4 regions of the Ligilactobacillus sp. Marseille-Q7487 genome follow, and region 3 is predicted to be linked to each of the others. Evidence: predicted binding sites of a transcription regulator. Region 3 holds the regulator's gene; each other region holds the start of a gene.

What was found. The regulator Rex, encoded in region 3, represses fermentation and respiration genes when NADH is low (regulators of the CRP and FNR family bind a similar motif). The targets are predictions, from matches to a motif close to TTGTGAANTANTTCACAA.
Region 1: pflB (formate C-acetyltransferase) is a predicted target of Rex. The motif match lies at 2,886-2,903, and genes of this name have one in related genera.
Region 2: pdhA (pyruvate dehydrogenase (acetyl-transferring) E1 component subunit alpha) is a predicted target of Rex. The motif match lies at 1,716-1,733, and genes of this name have one in related genera.
Region 4: adhE (bifunctional acetaldehyde-CoA/alcohol dehydrogenase) is a predicted target of Rex. The motif match lies at 3,850-3,867, and genes of this name have one in related genera.

Annotation. Positions count from the first base shown of each region.
Region 1 is NZ_CASCJC010000001.1:882,440-888,454, reverse strand. Features, by position in the region: gene QM017_RS04450 (ABC transporter ATP-binding protein) at 1-361, opposite strand, end outside; gene pflB (formate C-acetyltransferase) at 545-2,803, opposite strand; gene lepB (signal peptidase I) at 3,012-3,548, opposite strand; gene QM017_RS04435 (S41 family peptidase) at 3,650-5,056, opposite strand; gene QM017_RS04430 (YozE family protein) at 5,076-5,300, opposite strand; gene QM017_RS04425 (YpmS family protein) at 5,316-5,939, opposite strand; gene QM017_RS04420 (SGNH/GDSL hydrolase family protein) at 5,944-6,015, opposite strand, start outside.
Region 2 is NZ_CASCJC010000001.1:1,789,069-1,795,083, forward strand. Features, by position in the region: gene QM017_RS09280 (transposase) at 84-263, opposite strand; gene scrK (fructokinase ScrK) at 653-1,534, opposite strand; gene pdhA (pyruvate dehydrogenase (acetyl-transferring) E1 component subunit alpha) at 1,961-3,052, shown strand; gene QM017_RS08790 (alpha-ketoacid dehydrogenase subunit beta) at 3,054-4,031, shown strand; gene QM017_RS08795 (dihydrolipoamide acetyltransferase family protein) at 4,048-5,337, shown strand; gene lpdA (dihydrolipoyl dehydrogenase) at 5,340-6,015, shown strand, end outside.
Region 3 is NZ_CASCJC010000001.1:564,000-570,014, reverse strand. Features, by position in the region: gene groL (chaperonin GroEL) at 1-667, opposite strand, end outside; gene groES (co-chaperone GroES) at 701-985, opposite strand; gene QM017_RS02780 (type II CAAX endopeptidase family protein) at 1,236-1,871, shown strand; gene QM017_RS02775 (redox-sensing transcriptional repressor Rex) at 1,905-2,543, opposite strand; gene QM017_RS02770 (ABC-F family ATP-binding cassette domain-containing protein) at 3,140-5,089, shown strand; gene tsaD (tRNA (adenosine(37)-N6)-threonylcarbamoyltransferase complex transferase subunit TsaD) at 5,135-6,015, opposite strand, start outside.
Region 4 is NZ_CASCJC010000001.1:82,996-89,010, forward strand. Features, by position in the region: gene mnmE (tRNA uridine-5-carboxymethylaminomethyl(34) synthesis GTPase MnmE) at 325-1,719, shown strand; gene mnmG (tRNA uridine-5-carboxymethylaminomethyl(34) synthesis enzyme MnmG) at 1,736-3,649, shown strand; gene adhE (bifunctional acetaldehyde-CoA/alcohol dehydrogenase) at 4,106-6,015, shown strand, end outside.

The sequences.
Region 1 (6,015 bases), 320 kb from region 3:
TCGCTGTTTTTTGCTTTTTTTCTTTTATTAGATCAAATTTTGTCAAAAGCTCATCAATATTGACTTTTTGCTTAAAAAATGAAGCTTGTAATTTAATTAAATCATTAACACTTAAATCTTTTGGAAAATAATCTTCTTGAAAAACAACTCCAACTTCGTTTTTAATATTCAAATTATTTTTAATTTCACCGGAATCTTCTTTAATAAGTTTAAGCAAAATACTAATAAAAGTTGTTTTACCCGCCCCATTTTTTCCAAGTAGCGTATAAACTTTACCCAATGCTAATCTTAAAGATAACCCCTTCAAAACTTCTTTAGTACCATATTTCTTTTTTAAATCATTAATCTCAATTAAATTCATCTTTTCCCCCAAAAAACAGATTTTTTAGCTACATCTTAATTTATTAAGTATAACTTATTTATTTTTATTTTTTTGCTCCTTGTCAAAAAACGGATTTAATTAATCATTTCTGGTTAAAGTTCTTTTTACAAAACAAAAAAACCGAGTAAAACACTGTTTTACTCGGTCTATCAATCACTTATCTTACATCATACGATGATCAGTTCTAGAAATAACGTCACGGCGTTGTTCTGGTGTCAAATCTCTAAAGCGAACTGCATAACCAGAAACACGAATAGTGAAGTTAGCATACTTAGGATTATCAATATCCTTGTCCATTTCTTCTAACAATTCACGCCCAAAGACGTTAACGTTTAGGTGGTAACCACCTTTATCGAAGTAACCATCTAACACGTTACGTAAGTTATCAATTTGCATGTCTTCATCATCAGTCCGGCCCAAAGCGCCTGGATTGATTGTTTGTGTATCAGAAATTCCATCTAATGCACATGCATAGTTTAACTTAGCTGTTGAGTTTAAGGATGCAAGCAAGCCATTCTTTTCACCTAAGAACTTACCATCATGATAACTTGGATTTGCCCCTGGAGCAAGTGGTTTACCCGCACGACGACCATCAGGAGTGTTACCTGTGTTCTTACCATAAACAACGTTTGAAGTAATTGTCAATAATGACAAGGTTGGAGTTGAATTACGGTATGTGTGTTGACGTTTGATTTGGCTCATGAAGTATTCTAAAATCCAGTTTGCTGCTTCATCAGCTTCATCGTTGTCATTACCATAAGTTGGGAATTCGTTTTGTGGAATATAGTCAACAGCAATGCCATCTTCATCGCGGATAACCTTAACATTACCATGTTTAATCGCCATCAAGGAATCAGCCGCATGAGAAATACCAGCAATCCCTGTTGCAAAGGTCCGTTTCAAATGCGTATCCATCAAAGCCAATTGTGGAGCTTCATAAGCATACTTATCATGCATGTAGTGAATTACATTTAAAGTATTTACATATAATTCAGCTAACCAATCCATGATATCCTTGTAGCGTTCGATAAATTCATCATAATCAAGCGTATCGCCTTCCATTGGTCTAAAGCGTGGGCCAACTTGCATCTTGGTGATTTCATCAACCCCACCGTTAATTGCATACAAAACAGCTTTAGCCAAGTTAGCACGAGCACCGAAGAATTGCATATCTTTACCGATAACAGTTGCAGACACACAACATGCAATCGCTGCGTCATCAGAACCCCAGTATTGTCTTAACAAATCATCATTTTCAAATTGGATTGATGATGTTTGGCGCGCAATCTTAGCTGCATATGTTCTAAAGCCTTTTGGTAAGCGTGAAGAATATAAAACAGTCAAGTTTGGTTCTGGGGATGGTCCCATGTTGATTAAAGTATGCAAGATACGGAAATCATTTTTAGTTACTAAGGAACGGCCATCGATATTCATCCCTGCAATTGATAATGTTGCCCAAATTGGGAAGCCAGAGAATAATTGGTTGTATTCTGGAGTACGTGCAAATTTAACCATACGTAATTTCATGATTAAATGATCGATTAATTCTTGTGCTTCAAATTCAGTGATCAAACCACGATCTAAATCACGTTGAATATAAATATCTAAGAATGCAGAAATACGACCGATTGACATTGCAGCACCGTTTTGTGATTTGATAGCTGCTAAATAACCAAAGTAAAGCCATTGGATAGCTTCTTTAGCATTAGTTGCTGGTTTAGAAATATCGTAACCATATGAAGCTGCCATTTCTTTCATATCAGCTAAAGCACGATATTGTTCAGTAACTTCTTCACGCAAACGAATTACATCGTCTGTCATTACCTTATTACCAATCAAGCTCCAGTCTTTTTTCTTTTGTTCCATCAAGTAGTCAATACCATATAAAGCTACCCGACGGTAATCGCCGATGATACGGCCACGACCATAAGCATCTGGTAAACCTGTAATAATCTTGTTTTTACGCGCTAAACGCATTTCATCTGTATAAGCATCAAACACACCTTGGTTATGTGTCTTACGCCATTTGTTAAAGATAAATGTCATTTCATCGTCAGTTTCATAACCATTAGAAACAAGTGCTTTGTTAGCCATGTTAATCCCACCAAATGGCATAAATGCTTGCTTCAATGGTTCGTCAGTTTGCAAACCAACAATTTTTTCTTCTTCTTTAATTAAATAACCTGGTTTATGTGAAGTAATTGTTGCAGGGATATTATTATCCATGTTATACACGCCATTTTTTTCGTGTTGTACTTCAAATAACTCTTGTAACTTATTCCATAATTTTTCTGTTGATGGAGCGGCTTTTTCTAAAAAGCTATCATCACCTGTATATTCAGTATAATTTTGCTTAATGAAGTCTAAGGTATTAATTTCTCTTTGCCATCTACCAGCTTTAAAGCCTTCCCATTCTTTCATAACCATTTTTTCCATAACTAACCTCCTTGGGTGTTTAAAAGCAATAGATTATTAGCGCTTTCAAGACATATAATACATTCTTTTGTGACAAATGTCAAAAGAAAATTCTGATATACAATGTAAATGTATTCTTATATTTCTGTCAAAAAGCGCGATTTTATGCAGTTGTTTGTGCTACACTTCACATTCTTCGAATATTTATTATAAGTTATAGCCAACTAAAATTTTTTAACGGCCAATATGTCAAAACAGCCTGTCCTTGAATCCATTCTGTTTTTACTGCACCAAAAGTTCGCGAATCTTTGCTTATTCGTCGGTTATCGCCTAAAACAAAATATCTTCCTTCAGGTACTGTATCTACATTTAACAAATCTTTTAAGGTAAAATCCGAAGTATATGTTTGTTTGGCATCTAAATCCAATGGTTCCAAAAACTTTTCAGAAATATATTTACCATCAACATAAAGTTTATCATCTTTATATTCGATTTTCTCACCAGGCAAGCCAATTACGCGCTTTATATAAGTTTCACCACTCGGCATTTTAATTACAACAATATCAAAACGCTTGATTTTACCAAAATGTCTAACTAATACTTCATCACGATTATGCAAGGTTGGTTCCATTGAATCTCCTTCAACTTGTAAAGGAACCAGTACAAATAAACGAATAAATAAAGCCAAACAAACAGCACAAAAGATCAATGGAATCCAATAACCAAATCTAATCTTTTTTATTTTTTGCATTTTATTACCTTCACTGAATAAATTTATTTTCACTCACTAGTATACATATTTTTACTAGATATGACAAAAACACATCGTAAAAAACGATGTGTTTTATCTATCTATTTTAACAAATTAATTGCTTTTTGATATGCTGTATCTTTAAGAAGACGATACTTAGCTAATATTACATTTAAAGTTGTTTGCGTTATTTTCCCATTTTCTTGCAGTTTATTTTCTTGTTGAAACTGTGCTACAACATTTTTGGTCGTTTCATCAAAAGTCCCATTCACTGTTACTGTATAGCCCAAATCTGCTAAGATTTTTTGTAAAATACAAACTTGAAGACTTTCATCGCCAAGCTGATAATTACCATTTATTACACCTTGGGTGGTAAAAACCGTGCTATTTGCGGTTATGTCTGGTTGTAAGCCTTTATGATGAATCCAATTTCCCTTAGGTGTTAACCATTTTGCAATTGTTAATTTAAGCTCTGTTTGATCTTTAAATGGTATAGTAGTTTGTACTGTCCCTTTCCCAAAAGACTTAGTTCCTACCAACTTAACATGCGCACTTTGTTTCAAGGCTCCTGCGAATATTTCAGCAGCACTAGCTGAATTTCCATTAATCAAAACCGTGGTTGGTTCAAAAATCTTAAACCCTTTATCATACTTCGCTTGTGCTTTGTATACTTGCTTTTGACCTTGTTTATCTTCAATTTGCATAATTGTTTTACCGTCTTTCAAAAACATCGATGATAAATTCAAGGCCTGATCTAGCAAGCCACCTGGATTATCCCGCACATCAATAATCCATTTTTTAGCACCTGATTTTCGTAATTTCTTAATCATAGTTTTAAACTCTTGTGTTGTTCGTTTCGAAAAACTAGTAATCTGAATATAACCAACTTGTTTATCGTTTGAATCAATAAAACCATTTACGGTTGCTACATTAATTTCTTTACGCATTAGTGTTTTAGTTAATATTTTATCTTGACGCTTAAACGTCATTTTAACTTCAGTATTAGCCTTTCCCTTAATCAATTTAGTAACTTGATTTAAACTTTTATTATCAATTTTTTTACCATCGATTTTTAAAATGATATCCCCTTTTTGTAAATCTGCTGTTTGCGCAGGTGAATTGGGTGTGATTGCTGTAATTTTAACTCCTTGATCATCCTTAGTAACTTCGACACCAATGCCTACAAAACTACTAGAAATAGTTTCATTAAGATTTTTTGTTGCCTGTTTGTCTAAATACTCTGAGTATTGATCATCTAAGCTTTTTACCATCCCCTCAATCGCACTATCGGTTAATTTATTAGCTTTAACATCTTGATAGTAATTATCTGAAATGGCTTGATAAACTGTACTAATTTTTGCTAACGATTTATTTGTTTTTTGTAAAGCATTTAATTGATCATTTAATAACCAATACATTCCACTTGCTCCTATAAAAAGAGCTAATACCCCAATTAGTACTACTACCCCCAGACTATATTTTTTAGTATTTCGCCTTTCTTTTCGCATAAAAATTCCTCTTTGATATCTAAGCTAATTTTTCAAGATAATTATGCCAAGCATCGTCAAATACCGACATACTTGGCAAATAGCCTGCATTTAATTCTAGATAAGCTGAAACTTCTTCATACTCACTTGCTTGTTTAGGAAAACTTTGATCATAAAAAGCATTATTAGCAAATTGTGCTATTTCATCAATTGCATTAGGATCTCTTTGAGTCATTAAATACTGATAAAAAGATTGTCTTTTCATTTTTAATCTCCTTGATTACTCTAATGGTATCGAAACTTTAAATAAAAATTTATCTTTATTTAAATCAAGTTCTTGGCCTTTTACTGTAAGACCTTGTTTTTCAACAATTTTATTTAAGTCTAGTGTGATTGTCTCTTTTTTAGTATTGATACGCACTCCTTGACCTAGGTCATAATTTCCTTTGATGTAACCTAAGATAAAACTAGGCGGTGCATTCAATGAGCCAATTGCTACTGACTTTGCTTTAAGCATAATGTTACCTTCTTTATCTAATTTAGGTTGCGTATATAAAGTAAAAGATACATCTTTCCCTAAAATTTTTGTTGTTCCCATCAAAATTGCCGATTTATCTAGTAAAAAACGATATTTAATACCCTTTTTTTCTTTTTTAGCTAAATAATAATTAATTGCAGCATTGAGCTGTTCTTTATTCATCGATACATCTATATCCGCCGTTTGTTGTGCCTTTATTAATTGTGTAGCACTTTTTTGAATCTGTATTTGATCATTACTTGGCATCGTCACCTTAAGCCAAATGAACGCTCCAGTTGCAAGTATCAAAGCTAATAATACAATAAAAGCCCACTTCCATGGATTTATTTTCTTTTTCAAAATCTTATTTTGTTTACGTGTTTGCATTTCGTTACTCCTTTTGCCACTTATCTTTATTAGCTTGCATAACTTGATACAACTGTGAAGCCATGTATTTGTAACC
Region 2 (6,015 bases), 1.2 Mb from region 3:
TTTTTTATTGCGAATTCGAGTGCAGAATCTATTGATTCTTTAAAAGAAGCGACCAAAGAAATTTTAAATTTAAGAGAATATCTCTAATTATTGGATTTACTATTAAGTCCGTCGATTCCCTGATACTTATACAATAGCCTCCAACTATTTAATGTTTTTCTATCAATAGAATACTCATTTAGAACTTGCGAAATACTCGTCTTCTTTACTTCTTTTAAAATAGCTAATTTTTGTTCTGGACTAAATTTTGGTTTTCTTCCCATAAAAAAATACCCTCCAAGTATACGATGATTTTATATATTTCATCTGTATACTTAGAAGGCATTATAGCCCCATGTGATTTCAGGGGTTTTTTATTCTTTTAAGTTTCCACAAAAATAAAAAAACTTCGCGGTTAAGGGGAAAACCGCGAAGAAAAAAGAGTAGTCTTTCCTATAAAGATAAGCACTTTTAGTATGTTTACTTTTTATAGAGAAAAAAAGTTATGAAACTTGTTTTGCTATTGGGTATGCTTATATACTAATGCTTACCTGTGAAAAAAATATGACTATCTTATACAGATTTAATTAAAAAAATATGTTTTCTTTCTTAAAAATTTGCGCTTTTTTTGAACAAAAAGGCAGTTGCATACAACAACTACCTTTAAAATCACTTATTTCCCTTCTTCTAAAGCTTGCTTTGCTAAGGCAAAATCACCTAAAGTTGCCGAACCATTGTTAGCAACTTTTGGCATCACGATATATTCAGCCAAATCACCGACTTCGACATAGTCATTTAACATTTCGCTAAATTGCACGCGAACTTTTTGCAAGAATGTCTCGCTAGACACCCCACCACCGATAATAACTTTATCTGGGCGCACGGTTAAAGTCGCTTGCATCACGGCTTGGGCCACATAATAGGCCACGATATCCCAAGTTGGGTTATCAAACGGTACATCTTGGCCGGCAATCCCTAAACGCGCCTTAAAACTTGGGCCAGCTGCCACGCCTTCTAAACAATCACCATGATATGGGCAAACACCTTTGAAAGCTAAGTCTTCTGGATGACGTTTTACCAAGACATGGCCCATTTCTGGATGACCCTTCGCGCCTACTAGCTTGCCATCGATCACGATTCCAGCCCCGATTCCAGTTCCGACTGTGTAATATACTAATGAACTTAATTCTTGACCGGCATCCTTGTAAGCAACGTATTCACCATAAGCCGAACCATTTACATCAGTTGTCCATGCCATTGGTACATCTAGGGTCTTCTTTAATGTTCCTAAGAAATCAGCATCATGCCAACCTGGCTTTGGTGTAGTTGTCACATAGCCGTACTTAGGCGAGTCCTTGCGAATTTCAATCGGACCAAATGATGCAATCCCGATTGCCTTTAAATCAGGAAATTGTGCAAAAAATTCACTTGTCTTAGCTAATGTTTCTTCAGGTGTAGTCGTTGGAAATTGGACCATTTCTTTTACTTGATAATTTTCATCACCGACCGCACAGACAAATTTTGTCCCGCCGGCTTCAACACTTCCTAAAAGCATCTTATATTACCTCCATCACAAACAAATTATGTTTGTTTTAAGTTTATCTAACTACATTAAATTATGCAATTTTTCACGCAAAAAAACTAGTCCTATCTGGAAAATCGTCTAAAAAGATGCATATCGTCAATATATCAGGTTACCTTCTTAATAAAAATTTTAAAGATTAATTTAAAGACATTAGTGAAGAAAATCACATTGTGCACAATTTAAAATTTTTTTCAGCATATTAATTTCAATTATTATCAGTTATTTAACATATATATACAATATGTGCAAGATGCAACAATGTTTACAACGTTAAACAAACAGAGTAACATTCATTGTGTAAGCGTTACAGTAAAGAAATGATTTGTTTGTCGGTTTTTTGTCATATAGTTAAAAAATTGCTTATTGTAGCAATAACTGATTTAGGAGGCTTTATAGATGAGTAGAATAGATTTTGATAAATTAAACGCAGCCCCTGTGATTGAACCTATCCGTGTTTTAGATGAAACCGGAAAAGTGGTTGATCAAGAGTTGGCTGCTTTATTGAGCGATGAAGAGTTAGTAGAACTCTTCAAACAAATGGTTTGGTCACGTGTTTTAAACGAACGTTCAACCAAACTTAACCGCCAAGGTCGTTTGGGCTTTTTTGCTCCAACAGCTGGCGAAGAAGCAAGCCAAATTGCTTCTAACTTTGCAATGGAAAAAGAAGATTTTTTATTGCCCGCTTACCGTGATATTCCACAATTAGTTCAACACGGTTTACCACTTTATCAAGCATTCTTGTGGTCAAAAGGTCATGCTTTGGGAAACAAGTATCCTGAAGGTTTACAAGCTTTACCACCACAAATCATCATTGGCGCACAATATGTACAAGCTGCCGGTGTTGCTTTAGGTCTTAAGAGAAATCAAAAACCTAATGTCGCTTACACATACACCGGAGATGGTGGTACTTCTGAAGGTGATTTTTACGAAGGAATGAACTTTGCCGGCGCATTCAAAGCACCTGCTATCTTCTTTGTTCAAAACAACGGTTACGCTATTTCTGTGCCACGTGCTTTGCAAACAGCTGCACCTACTTTAGCACAAAAAGCTGTTGCTGCCGGAATCCCTGGCGTTCAAGTAGATGGTATGGATGCTTTAGCCGTTTATGCGGTTACTAAATCTGCTCGTGATTGGAGCGTTGCTGGCAACGGCCCTGTTTTAATCGAAACATTAACCTATCGCTATGGTCCACATACATTATCCGGTGATGATCCAAAACGTTACCGGACTTCTGCTGAAGAAGGCGATTGGCAACAAAAAGATCCATTGATCAGAATGCGTAAATACTTGCTTGAAAAAGGTCTTTGGACATCTGAATTAGAACAAAGTTGGGAAGAAGAATTCAACGAACAAATCAACGAAGCAATCAAAGAAACTGAAGCAGCTCCTGTTCAAAAGATCAGTGAATTCTTAGAAAACACATTTATCGATACACCGCAAACCTTACAAGATCAAATTGCGGTTTTCAAGGCAAAGGAGGCTAAATAAAATGGCAAAAATCACAATGATTAAGGCTATTACAGAAGCCATGGACCAAGAATTAAAGAACAACGACAAAGTATTAATCTTTGGTGAAGACGTTGGACGTAACGGTGGGGTTTTCCGTGCAACCGATGGCTTGCAAGACATTCACGGTAAAGACCGCGTTTTTGATACTCCACTAGCTGAATCTGGTATTGGTGGTTTAGCCTTTGGTTTAGCTTTACAAGGTTTCCGCCCTATCTGTGAAATCCAATTCTTTGGTTTTGTATTTGAAGTTATGGATCAAATTGCTGGTCAAATCTCACGGACTCACTACCGTATGAGTAAGAGCCGTAAAATGCCAGTGACAATCCGTGCACCATTTGGTGGTGGTGTGCATACTCCTGAACTTCACTCTGATAGTTTAGAAGGTTTGATGGCACAAACACCAGGAATTCGTGTTGTGATCCCAAGTGGTCCATACGATGCTAAAGGTTTATTACTTTCTGCGATTCGTTCAGATGATCCCGTTGTCTTCTTGGAACATATGAAACTTTATCGCTCTGTCAAAGAAGAAGTGCCTGAAGAAATGTACACTATCCCGTTAGACAAAGCAGATGTTAAACGTGAAGGTAAAGATTTGACTATCATTTCTTATGGCTACATGGTTCAAGAAAGCTTAAAAGCTGCTGATGCTTTAGCTAAAGAAGGTATCGATGTTGAAGTTGTTGACTTACGAACAGTTTCACCAATTGATGAAGAAACAATCCTCGCTTCTGTTCAAAAAACTGGACGTGTTGTCTTGGTACAAGAAGCACAACAACAAGCTGGTGTTTCTAGCCAAGTAGCTACAATCATTGCTGAAAAAGGCATTATGTCTTTAGAAGCACCAATCGGTCGTGTTTATGCGCCAGATACACCATATCCATTTGGTGAAGCAGAACATGCATGGTTACCAAATAAAAACGATATTATCGCTAAGGTCAAAGAAATCGTGAACTACTAATTGGAGGTAAAAATTAATGAGTAGATATCAATTTAAATTACCCGATATCGGTGAAGGTATCGCCGAAGGAACAATCGGTGAATGGCACGTTAAGCCAGGCGACGAAGTCCAAGTTGACGGCGAATTAGTACAAATTGAAAATGATAAATCAGTAGAAGAATTACCATCTCCTGTGGCTGGTAAAGTTATTAAAATCTTAGTGGCTGAAGGTGAAACGGCCGAAGTTGGCGATCCTTTGATCGAACTTGAAGTTGCTGAAGGTTTGGGTAATGTTGATGAAAGCCAAGAAGAAGCACCTGCTCAAGAAGCTAATGCTGAAGTTAAGCCACAAGAAACAACCCCTGCCACACCAGCAATCGCAGCTACAAATGCACCTAGCGTTCAAGACCACAGCTTACCTGTTTTAGCTATGCCTGTAGTCCGCGCTTATGCACGTGAAAAAGGTGTTGATTTGACTCAAGTTAAGGGTACAGGTAACCACGGCCAAATTTTACGTAGTGATATCGATCAATTCTTAACTCAAGGTAGTGCTCCAATCGTTGTTAGTGAAGAACAAGAAGTTAAACAACCAACTAAAGCACCACAAGTTATTGCCGATGCAGCTTGGCCACAACATGCTGAAAAAATGTCAGCTGTTCGTTACGCAACCGCTAAATCAGTGGCACGCTCAGTTCAAGAAATCCCACACGTTCATGTCTTTGATGAAGTTGTCGTGGATAAATTATGGGAACATCGTGCAAAATACAAAGAATTGGCTTTACAAAAAGATGTCCGCCTAACCTTCTTGGCTTACATCGTCAAAGCCGTTGCTGTTGTGCTTAAAGAATTCCCAATCTTTAACTCAGTTGTTGATATGGACAACAAGCAAATGATCTTTAATGACTTCATCAATGTTGGTATCGCAACCGATACTGAACGTGGTTTGTTTATGCCAAACATCAAGCATGCAGATCAAATGAGTTTATTTGGCATCGCAAAACAAATCACAGAAAACACAGCCAAGGCTAAAGAAGGTAAATTAACAGTTGAAGATATGAAACATGCAAGCATTTCTTTAACTAACATCGGTTCTGTTGGTGGTGGATTCTTTACACCAATCATTAACTGGCCAGAAGTTGCCATCTTAGGTATTGGTCGCATCACCAAGGAAGCAGTTGTTCAAGGCGATGAAGTCATGGCTGCTAGAGTCTTGAAACTTTCCTTGGCCTTTGACCACCGTGTGATTGACGGTGCAACTGCTCAAAAGGCACTTAACCGCTTGAAAGAATTACTTGGCGAACCAGAATTGCTATTAATGGAGGGATAAGAATGGTTGTTGGAGATTTCGCAATCGAACTAGATACAGTTGTCATCGGGGCGGGCCCTGGTGGTTATGTTGCTGCAATTCATGCAGCTGAATTAGGTCAAAAAGTTACTGTGATTGAACGTGAATACATTGGCGGTGTCTGCTTAAACGTTGGTTGTATTCCATCTAAGGCTTTAATTGAAGCCGCACACCGTTACCAAAATGCAATGAATTCCCAAGACATGGGTTTGCGTGTAACCGCAGCTAACCTTGATTTTTCAAAGACCCAAGAATGGAAACAAAAAGTTGTTTCTCAATTAACCGGTGGTGTTGCTGGTTTATTTAAGAAACACAAAATCGATGTTATTTGGGGTAATGCTTACCTTAAAGACGAAAACACATTGCGTGTCTTAGATAGCGAAGACAACGCACAAACTTATACTTTCAACAACTTGATTATCGCAACTGGTAGTCATCCAATTGAAATTCCTAATTTTAAATTCGAAGGACGTGTGCTTGATTCAACTGGCGCTTTAGCTTTAACAGAAGTTCCTAAACGTTTAGTTGTAATCGGTGGTGGCTACATCGGTTCTGAATTGGCTTCTGCTTACGCTAACTTAGGTGCACACGTTTCTATCTTAGAAGGCTCTGATTCAATCTTAGCTAACTATGAAAAAGACTTGGTGAAAGTTGTTGAAC
Region 3 (6,015 bases):
TGTCTGTCAACAAGATGTATGGATTTTCTAATTCGGCTTCCATCTTATCTTCGTCAGTTACCATGTATTGTGAAAGATAACCACGGTCAAATTGCATCCCTTCAACAACATCTAAAGAAGTATCAATTCCTTTAGATTCTTCAATTGTAATCACACCATCGTTACCAACACGTTCCATCGCATCAGCAATCAAAGCCCCTGTTTCTTCACTAGCAGAAGAAATTGCGGCGATTTGTGCAATATCACTCTTAGATTCTACGGAATGAGACATTGCATGCAAAGCATCAACAGCTGCTGCGGTAGCTTTTTCAATCCCGATTCTGATTCCAACTGGGTTTGCACCAGCCGTCACATTTTTCATACCTTCATTAACAATTGCTTGAGTTAAAACAGTAGCTGTTGTGGTACCATCACCAGCAATATCATTTGTCTTAGAAGCAACTTCTGCCACAAGCTTTGCACCCATGTTTTCAAAATGATCTTCTAATTCGATGGCCTTAGCAATTGTAACCCCATCGTTTGTAATTGTTGGAGAACCAAAAGATTGTTCTAAAACAACGTTACGACCTTTAGGACCAATTGTTGATTTAACGGTGTTTGCTAATTTATCTACACCGGCTAACATTTTTGAACGTGCATCTTCTGAAAATTTAATTTCTTTTGCCATTTTATTTTCCACCTTATCTAAAATCTAATTATCTTAGTCGACAATTGCAATGATGTCGCCTTCACGTACGACTAAATATTTTTGATCTTCATATTTAACTTCTGTCCCTGCAAATTTGTCAAAGAAAACAACGTCGCCGACTGTCACAGCTGGTGTAACTTTTTGACCATTTTCTAAGACACGACCCGCACCCACAGCAACAACTTTACCAGTTTGTGGTTTTTCTTTAGCATTACTTGCCAAAACAATTCCACCAACTGTTTGTTCTTCTTCTTTTTGAACTTCTAAAATAATTCTATCTCCTAATGGTTTAAGCACTGTAGATCCCTCCATCTTTTTTAGCACTTGCTTAACTAGAGTGCTAACAACTTACAATTACTACTATAATCACTTTCATCCAAAAATGCAAGCTTTTTTTATCACTCTCAAGCGTCGAGTGCTAATTTTTAGCGATAAAGCCTGTTAAATCAAGCTTTTTCATCTGAAAAATAATCTGCTAATTGTAGTCTTTCTTTAATCTTTTACTAAAGAATGCTATAATACAAACAGTTTTTTAGGAGGATTAAAGATGACACTGCAAAAAAATATTTTAGCTTTACTGACAACTTATTTAGGCTTTAATCTGTTAGAACTTTTATGTGGACAATTTATTGCCAATAATGATTTCTTATATCCAATATTAACTATTTTAAATCTTTGCTTGATCATAGTCTTACTAAGCTTAAACCATCACTATCAAGCTTCTAACAAGATTGAGCAAGGTGTTAAAATTAATAAACTAAGATTAAGCTTATTAATTTTAGGCACAAGCATTGGACTTTTTATCGTCCAGACATTTGGACTTTACTTTGAAAATATTTTTTTGCATCAACCTGCCTTTTCACAAAATACCAATCTTTTGATAGCTATTACACAAAAATATCCTTATTATTTAATCGTCATCGTTATTTGTGCTCCAATTTGCGAAGAATTAATCTTTCGTAAAGTTTTATATGGTAACCTAAGTGATTACTTTAATATTGGGCTATGTTTAGTCGCTTCAAGCATGTTATTTAGTGTCGCTCATGGTGATGGGCATTATCTAACCTATTGGTTGATTGGAATGCTTTTGGCACTTTGTTATCGCTATAGTCATACTATTTTAGCGCCGATTTTAGCACATCTAATCATGAACGCTATCGTCTTGTGGCTTAATTTTCAATAAAAAAATTCCCAAGCATGAAAACTTGGGAATTTTTTATTTACCTGGTCCAAAATGATCCAAGAAGTAAACTAATGTTTGTAATTCATTAGTTAAATCAACATTTTGCACCCGAACTGTCTCAGGCACAGTGATACGTAACGGGGTAAAGTTTAAAATACCTTTAACCCCCACTTCGGTTAACTCATCAGTTACCTTTTGCGCAACCGATGAAGGAACGGTTAAGATTACAACTTCAATTTGTTGTACAGTTAATTGTTCTTTCATATCAGACATTGGATAAATTGGAACACCACTTTGAATTGTACCAGTGATTTCTTCATTAATATCAAAGGCCGCACTAATACGCACATTATTGCTTTTATGGAAGTTAAAGTTTAACAACGCATGTCCCAAATTACCGACACCAATTAAGGCTACATTAGTTAGCTTATCTTGATTCAAAGTTTTCTTGAAAAATTCTAGTAAACTTTCAACGTCATAACCATAACCACGTTTCCCTAATGCTCCAAAATATGAAAAGTCTCGTCTGATAGTGGCAGAATCAACCTTAACTGCTTCTGCTAATTCCGTTGAAGAAACACGCTTTTTACCAGAATCAGCCAAAATATTTAAATAACGATAATAAATTGGTAGTCTTTTTGCGGTTGCTTGTGGAATTGTAGCTGCTACCATTCAAACCTAGACTCCTTTCCTATTAAAACTATATACATCAATTTTAACATACGCGTATTTAAATTTGAACTATTCTGCACAAAAAAAATGCCGTCTTATCCCTTTTTTTAAAAACGTTATGTAACTATTTCACAAACTTTCAGAAAAAATTTCGCGCTTTTTTAATCAAGAAAAAATACAAAAAACTTTTTATATTTACAAAAATTTATCAGTTACGCTACTAGCTTTATTTAGTACAAACAATAAACTCAATTACTTAACACGCTTTATCATTTTACAATTGGATATTTAAGTATGATGTAGCATATATCAGCGAAAACTTATTACTATGTCAATTTAATCTAAGCTCTAAAACAATAACATTTTTCATCAAAAATACAAGTCTACTTTTTTTCATTATTTTCAGTATAATAAAAAAGATAGAGTAAAAACTATCTTGACGCCCGTCATGATATAATTAATCTATAATTACAAAAGAATATCTAAAAAAGCGCGACCATGCAAATTTAAGAGATATTGCTGTATCACATTAGCGCAAGTGTAATTTCTAATGGTACACTTATTCATGGCTAAATTAAATAGAAAAGGTGATTTACATGATTTTATTGCAAGTCCAACAAGTTGCACGACATTTTGGTGCAGAGATTTTATTTAAAAATGTTAATTTAGATATTCAAGATAATTCAAAAATTGCTTTAGTTGGGCGCAATGGAGCTGGCAAATCAACGCTCATCAAAATGCTCATTGGACAAACCAAACCCGATGCAGGTAAAATTAGTCAACGCAAAGATTTAACAATTGGCTATCTTGCCCAAAATAGTGAGTTAACCTCAAATAAAACAATTTTTGAAGAAATGTTGAGTGTCTTTGCACATCTTAAAAAAATTGAAGAGCAAATGCACCTACTCGAACAACAAATGGCCCAAGATATTGACCATCATTCAACCAAATATCAACAACTTTTAACACGTTATGATCAATTACAACATGATTTTAAAGAACAAAATGGTTATGGTTATGAAAATGAAATCCGCTCAGTCTTACACGGTTTTCACTTCTATGAAACAGATTATCAACGCTCAATATCTTCTCTATCCGGAGGGCAAAAAACACGTTTAGCTTTAGCAAAGTTACTTTTAGAAAAACGTGATTTATTAATCTTAGACGAACCAACTAACCATCTTGATATTGAAACTTTAACTTGGCTTGAAAATTATCTTCAAAGTTATCAAGGTGCTTTATTAATTGTTTCTCATGACCGTTACTTTTTAGATAAAGTTGTCAACGAAGTTTATGAATTGAGTCAACAAACTTGCCATTACTATAAGGGCAACTACTCTTATTATATTGATGAAAAAGCTGCACGTCTCAAACAACAATGGAAAAATTATGAAAAACAACAAGTCCAAATCAACAAGCTTGAGGATTTTGTTAATCGTAATATTGTACGTGCCTCAACTACTAAACGTGCACAAAGTCGCCGTAAACAACTCGAAAAAATGGAGCGTTTGGAGCGACCTGAGGGTGAGCAAAAAGGTCCTCATTTTAGTTTTGTTCCCAACAAAACTAGCGGTGATGTTGTTTTACAAGTCACAGATGGGGCAATTGGTTATGATGACAAAATTTTAGCAGCTCCTATCAATCTTGATTTGCGTAAACAAAATGTCATGGCAATTGTTGGGCCAAATGGGGTTGGCAAATCAACACTTTTAAAAAGTATTCTAGGCCAAATTCCGTTTATCAAAGGTGAAGCTTTTATTGGAACAAATGTCCAAATTGGTTATTATGACCAAGAACAAAAAAATCTTCATCTCCAAAAAACAGTTTTAAATGAAATCTGGGATGAGCATCCGACAACTCCCGAAAAAGATATTCGCTCGCTTTTAGGTAGCTTTTTATTTAGTGGCGATGATGTTAAAAAAATAGTTCACAGCTTATCTGGTGGGGAAAAAGCACGTCTATTATTAACTAAGCTTGCTATGCAACACGATAACTTTTTATTATTAGATGAACCGACAAACCATTTAGATATCGATAGCAAAGAAGTTTTAGAACTTGCTTTACTCGAATATCCAGGAACCATTTTATTTGTTTCCCATGACCGTTATTTTATCAATAAAATTGCAACTTCAATCCTTGAGATTCAACCAACTGGTTCAACACTTTATTTAGGTGATTATGATTACTACATTGCTAAAAAAGCAGAACAAGAGTTATTAAAAGAACAAAAGTTAATGCAAAATGCACCACTTGCCGAACAATCATTGGTTTCACAGGCAAAAAAAGATTATCAACAAAGTAAAGAAAAACAAAAACAACAGCGTAAATTAGAACGTTTAGTAGCCGAATTAGAAAAACAAGTCGAACAACTTGAAGCTAAAAAACAAAAAATCGAAGAACAAATGGCTGATCCTTTGCTTTTTAACGATGTTCCTAAGCTAACAACACTGCAAACCGAATTGACTAAAACAAATGATCAACTTAGTCAAGTAGAGAATACATGGGAAGAGCATTTGCTTGCTTTAGAAGAATTTTTAAATCAATAAACCAAAAATCGTGAAACAACGTACAAACGTTATTTCACGATTTTTTTAGTCAATCCAATCAAATTCTAAACTTGGATTAGCATTCAAGCTCAAATCTCCAACTTCGCCGGCTTGATAAGCCACATAGCCTGCTGCACCTATCATTGCTGCGTTATCACCACACAATTTGAGTGGTGCTTTGATTAATTCTACCGTTGGAAAAGCTTTTAGCTCTTCTTCAATTCGTGCTCGTAAACCAGAATTGGCCGCCACACCACCAGCTAAAATCAATTGTTGACACTCAAAATTGTTTAATGCTTTGATTGTCTTTAGTGTTAACACATCAATTACACTTTGTTGAAAACTTGCTGCTAAATCGACCTTTGAAAGTTCTTCACCAATTTGATTAGCATGATGCAACGTATTAATAAAGGCACTCTTTAGACCGCTGAAGCTAAAATCATAGTTATCTTCTTTTTCCATAGCTCGTGGAAAATTAAAGGTATCTTGACCTTGTTTGGCTAACTGATCAATTTCTTTTCCAGCTGGGTAGGCTAAGCCCATCACCCGACCGACCTTATCATATGCTTCACCTGCTGCATCATCTCTAGTTTCACCAATAATCTTAAATTCATTTGGAGCAGGCAAATAAACTAACTCAGTGTGCCCACCAGAAACAAGCAACGCTAATGCTGGAAACTTAATTTCACTCACAAAACGTGTTGCATAAATATGACCAGCCATATGATTAACAGGAATCAACGGTAAATCATAAGCAAAAGCCACCGCCTTAGCTGCCGTTAAGCCTACTAATAGCGAACCAACTAAGCCAGGACCATATGTTACTGCCACAGCATCTAATTGTTCATAAGTTACATCTGCTTGTGCCAAAGCAGTTGCGATACAATCGGTAATTTGTTCGATGTGATGTCGACTTGCTACTTCCG
Region 4 (6,015 bases), 480 kb from region 3:
TATACTCATAACGATAAATAGAACAGTCTTATCCGTTAGCACTCTTGTTCTTGAAATGCTCGTCTTTTTATTTTTTTAACCCGATAATTCTTAGATTTGATAGCATTAACATTTCTAGAAGTTACTGTGTCTTTTCTAATTCCTTAGTTGACTTTTTTGTCTTTAAAAAGTATATTGGTAGTAATCATTCTTATCTCATGATAGATAAAGTAGTCAAAGTGCTTTATCCACGTTTTTTTGTGTACAAATAAACGTGGAGTAGGCGCTTTTTTTACGGTCAAAAATAGCTTAAGTGTGAGTAAAACTAAAGATGGAGGGATTTTGATGGCGACAGTGCATACGACAGAATTTGATACGATTGCGGCAATTGCCACACCACCCGGTGAAGGAGCTATTTCAATTGTCCGTTTAAGCGGTGAAGAAGCTTTAACTGTCATTAAAAAAGTTTTTAAGGGTAAAGATTTAACCAAGGTTGCTAGTCATACGATTAATTATGGGCATATCATCGATCCGCAAACTAAAGAAGTAATTGATGAGGTAATGGTTTCGGTGATGTTAGCACCCAAAACATTTACGCGTGAAGATGTGATTGAAATCAACTGTCATGGTGGAATTGTATCGACCAACAAAATTTTACAGCTTGTTTTACAACATGGTGCACGGCTAGCGCAACCAGGTGAATTTACTAAACGTGCTTTTTTACACGGACGAATTGATTTAACTCAAGCGGAATCTGTAATGGATTTAATCAGGGCAAAGACTGACCGTTCAATGAAGGTAGCACTTAACCAACTTGATGGGAATTTGGCTAAATTGATTAGGGGTTTACGGCAAGAAATTTTGGATGTTTTAGCACAAGTGGAAGTTAATATTGATTATCCTGAATATGATGATGTTGAAACAATGACGACTAAGTTATTAGCTGATAAAGCTGATCAATTACAAGCTAAGATTGCTAAATTATTACAGACTGCTAATCAAGGTAAAATCTTACGTGAAGGCTTGGCTACGGCAATTGTTGGGCGGCCTAACGTTGGTAAATCAAGCTTGTTAAACTACTTGTTGCATGAAGATAAGGCTATCGTAACTGATATTGCCGGAACGACACGTGATGTGATTGAAGAATATGTTAATGTGCGTGGTGTTCCATTAAAACTAATTGATACAGCTGGGATTCGGCAAACAGATGATAAAGTTGAACAAATTGGGGTGCAACGTTCTAAAAAAGCAATCGAGCAAGCAGATTTAGTGATGCTAGTTTTAAATGCTAGTGAAAAATTAACTCCTCAAGACCGTCAATTACTAGAATTAACACAGGATAAAAAACGTTTGGTTATTTTAAATAAAACTGATTTGGCGCAACAATTAGAAATTGAAGAGGTCAATAAATTAGTTGATGCTGATCCTATTTTAACGACATCTGTTTTGACCCAAGATGGCTTAGATGTGCTTGAAGAAAAGATTGCCGCGTTATTTTTTGGTGGCATTGAAAACTCGCAAGAAACAGTATTAGTAACCAATGCGCGGCATATTGCTTTGCTTAATCAAGCTAAAGATTCGCTAGCAGAGGTTTTAAATGGGATAAGCTTAGGAATGCCAGTGGACCTTTGTCAAATTGATATGACTAAAGCATGGGAATTGTTAGGTGAAATCACTGGTGAATCATATCAAGATGAATTGTTAGATCAGTTATTTAGTCAATTTTGTTTAGGTAAATAGAAGGGAAGAATAAATAATGCAATTTGGGAAACAATACCATGCTAAAAGCTATGATGTGATTGTCGTGGGAGCGGGTCATGCTGGTTGTGAAGCAGCTTTGGCAGCAGCACGTTTAGGTAATAAAACATTATTAATGACTATTAGTTTAGATATGGTGGCATTTATGCCATGTAATCCATCAATCGGGGGTCCGGCTAAAGGAATTGTTGTACGTGAAATCGATGCTTTAGGTGGACAGATGGGCAAAAATATCGATAAAACCTATGTGCAAATGCGTATGCTTAATACGGGGAAAGGCCCGGCTGTACGTGCCTTACGTGCTCAAGCCGACAAACATCGCTATTCACTAGAAATGAAACATACGTTAGAAAAACAACCCAATTTGACATTGCGTCAAGGCATTGTTGATGATTTGATCGTAGAAGATGGTCAAATTAAAGGGGTTATCACTAATACTGGTGCACGTTATGGTGCTAAAGCAGTGGTATTGACAACGGGGACTGCTGCACGTGGAAAAATTATCATTGGTGAATTGATGTATTCTTCAGGACCTAATAATACCCAAGCAGCAATGGAATTGTCCAAAAATCTTGAGAAATTAGGATTTGAACTCAAACGCTTTAAGACAGGAACGCCACCACGTGTTGATGGAACCACGATTGATTATGCCAAAACAGAAGAACAACCTGGCGATGAAAAGCCTAATCATTTTAGTTTCATGACACCAGATGAAGCATATTTAGCACCGCAGGACCAACTTTCTTGCTGGTTGACTTATACTAACGAAAAGACGCATCGTGTGATTCGTGATAATTTGGATCGTGCACCGATGTTTACCGGGGTTATTGAAGGTGTAGGACCACGTTATTGTCCATCTATCGAAGATAAATTAGTGCGTTTTGCAGATAAAGAACGCCATCAATTATTCATCGAACCGGAAGGCAAAACGACAGATGAATACTATATTCAAGGTTTGTCAACTTCACTACCAGAAGAGATTCAACAAGAAATGGTGCATTCGATTGCTGGTTTAGAAAATGCAGAAATGATGCGTCCGGGTTATGCGATTGAGTATGATGTTGTTTCTCCTTATCAATTGCGTCCAACTCTAGAAACTAAGTTAATCAAGGGATTGTATACAGCTGGTCAAACCAATGGAACTTCAGGATATGAAGAAGCTGCAGGGCAAGGTTTAATTGCTGGAATTAATGCCGGGAGACATGCTTTAGGCTTAGAAGAGATTGTTTTAAAACGTAGCGATGCATATATTGGAGTGATGATTGATGATTTGGTGACTAAAGGGACCAATGAACCGTATCGTTTATTGACTTCGCGTGCCGAGTATCGTTTAATTTTACGCCACGACAATGCTGATTTACGTTTGACTGAGCTTGGACATGAATTAGGTTTGGTTAACCAAGAACAATATGCGGCTTTTGAAGCTAAAAAGGCAGCTATTTTAGCCGAACAACAACGACTTGAAAGCATTCGGATTAAGCCAAATCCAGCAGTTGACGCATATTTACAAGCTCATAACGATAATCCTTTAAAAGATGGCGTTTTAGCCAGTGATTTTTTACGGCGTCCATATGTCAGTTATGCGGATCTAAGTCAATTTATTCCAAGTGCTCCAACACCTTTAGATTCACGTGTGATTGAACAAATTGAAATCCAATATAAATACGAAGGCTATATTAAGAAGGCTTACGAGAAAGTTGAAAAATTAAAGCGGATGGAGGCCAAAAAGATTCCTGTAAATATCGATTATAGTGCGATTGAAGGATTGGCAACAGAAGCTCAACAAAAATTGACAAAAATTCAACCAACGACACTTGCTCAAGCTGGACGGATTAGTGGTGTTAATCCGGCTGATTTATCTATTTTGGCAGTTTATATTGAACAAGGAAAGATTGCTAAGGTTATCAAATAAATATTATTCATTGAAAAACGCTTCTTAAGAGGGAGCGTTTTTTGTTTTGTGTAAAGATAAAAAGATTAATTGAATTGCATGATGCATTGATTTGTGTTAATGCTATTAAATTTAAATAATCGTGAAAATTTGAGCAAATAATGATTGGTAATAAAATTATTTAAATTGGAGTTATATTTCACCGAAAAATTCTATTTGATATGTGAAAAACAAAACAAAGTTCAAAATGCTGCTACAAAAACAATGTAAGCCCTTAAACAACTAGTAAAATCAAGGTTTTGTTTTATAGATATTTTTTATACATTAAAAAATTCACCGTAAAAAAGTTACAAAAAAAATAAAAAAAGTATTGAAATCGATAACACATAGTTGTAATATAATAAGTGAAGTTTTTCACATTTAGTGTTAAGCTGGTTTGTTAAAAATAACCTGGCTATATCAGGAGGAATCTTAATTATGGAAAAAGATAAGAAAGTTTTATCAGAAGAAGAAAAGATGCAAGCCGCACGTGAATACACAGACGGCTTAGTTCAAAAGGCACTTAAAGCCGAAGCACAATATGCAACATTTACCCAAGAACAAGTGGATAAAATCGTTGCAGCAGCAGCTCTAGCAGGTTCAGAAGCAGCTTTAATGTTAGCGCATGAAGCAGTTGATGAAACTGGCCGTGGGGTTGTTGAAGATAAAGATACCAAAAACCGTTTTGCAACAGAAAATGTTTATCATGCAATCAAACATGATAAAACGGTTGGTGTGATTGAAGAAGATAAAATTAAAGGTCAAGTTAAGATTGCTGCACCACTTGGAGTTTTAGCAGGTATCGTTCCTACAACTAACCCAACTTCAACAGCAATGTTTAAATCTATCTTGGCATTAAAAACACGTAACGCAATTGTATTTGCATTCCATCCACAAGCACAAAACTGTTCTGTGCATGCAGCTAAGATCGTTTATGAAGCAGCTGTTGCCGCAGGTGCTCCAAAAGATATCATTCAATGGGTAGAAACACCATCTATTGAAAACACAACAGCTTTGATTCAAAATCCTAAGATTGCTTCAATCTTGGCAACTGGTGGTCCTGGCATGGTTAATGCCGCTTTGAAGTCTGGTAACCCATCTCTTGGTGTAGGTGCTGGTAATGGTGCTGTGTTTGTTGATCATACAGCTCATTTGGATCGTGCGGTAGAAGATTTATTATTATCTAAACGTTTCGATAACGGGATGATTTGTGCAACTGAAAACTCAGCAGTTGTCGAAGCTCCTATCTATAAGGAATGGTTAGAAAAGATGCAAGCTAACGGTGCTTACTTAGTACCTAAGGCTGATTACAAGAAGATTGAAGATTTCGTCTTCAACGATCGTCATGGTGTTAACGGTCCAGTTGCTGGTCGTCCAGCTCGTTGGATTTGCGAACAAGCAGGTGTTAAATTACCAGCTGACAAAGATGTTTTATTATTTGAACTTGATCCAAAGAATATTGGTGAAAAATTATCTTCTGAAAAATTATCTCCACTCTTGTCTGTTTACAAGGCAAAAGACCGTGAAGATGGAATCAAGATTGTGGCTGCCTTGTTAGATTATCAAGGCGCAGGTCATAACTCTGCTATTCAAATTGGTTCACAAGCAGATCCATTTGTTGAAGAATTTGCTGACAAGACCAAAGCTGCTCGTATCTTAGTAAATCAACCTGACTCTGTCGGCGGTATCGGTGATGTTTATACAGATGCATTGCGTTCAAGTTTGACACTTGGTACAGGTTCATGGGGGAAGAATTCATTGTCACATAACTTATCAACATCTGACCTATTGAACATCAAGACAGTTGCAAAACGTCGTAACCGTCCTCAATGGGTTCGTTTACCAGAAAAAATCTACTATGAAAAGAATGCTATTTCATATTTGCAAGATGAATATGAAACAATCGAACGTGCATTTATCGTTGCTGACCCAGGTATGGTACAATTTGGCTTTGTTGAAAAGATTTACGACCAATTAAACGCACGTACAACACCTGTTAAGACAGATATTTATGGTTCTGTTCGTCCAGACCCAACTTTAGGTCAAACAATTGAAATTGCAAAACAAATGCAAAGCTTCAAACCAGATACTGTTTTAGCTATCGGTGGTGGGTCTGCTTTGGATGCTGCTAAGATTGCACGTTATATCTATGAATACTCCTTAGATCAAGAACCAGGCTTCTTAGATAGTTATGAAAAAGTTAGTGAACTCTTCACTCGTTTACAACAAAAATTCTTGGATATCCGTAAACGTATCGTGAAATTCCATCACGCAACTGAAACTAAATTATTTGCGATTCCAACAACATCTGGTACAGGTTCTGAAGTTACACCATATGCTGTTATTAC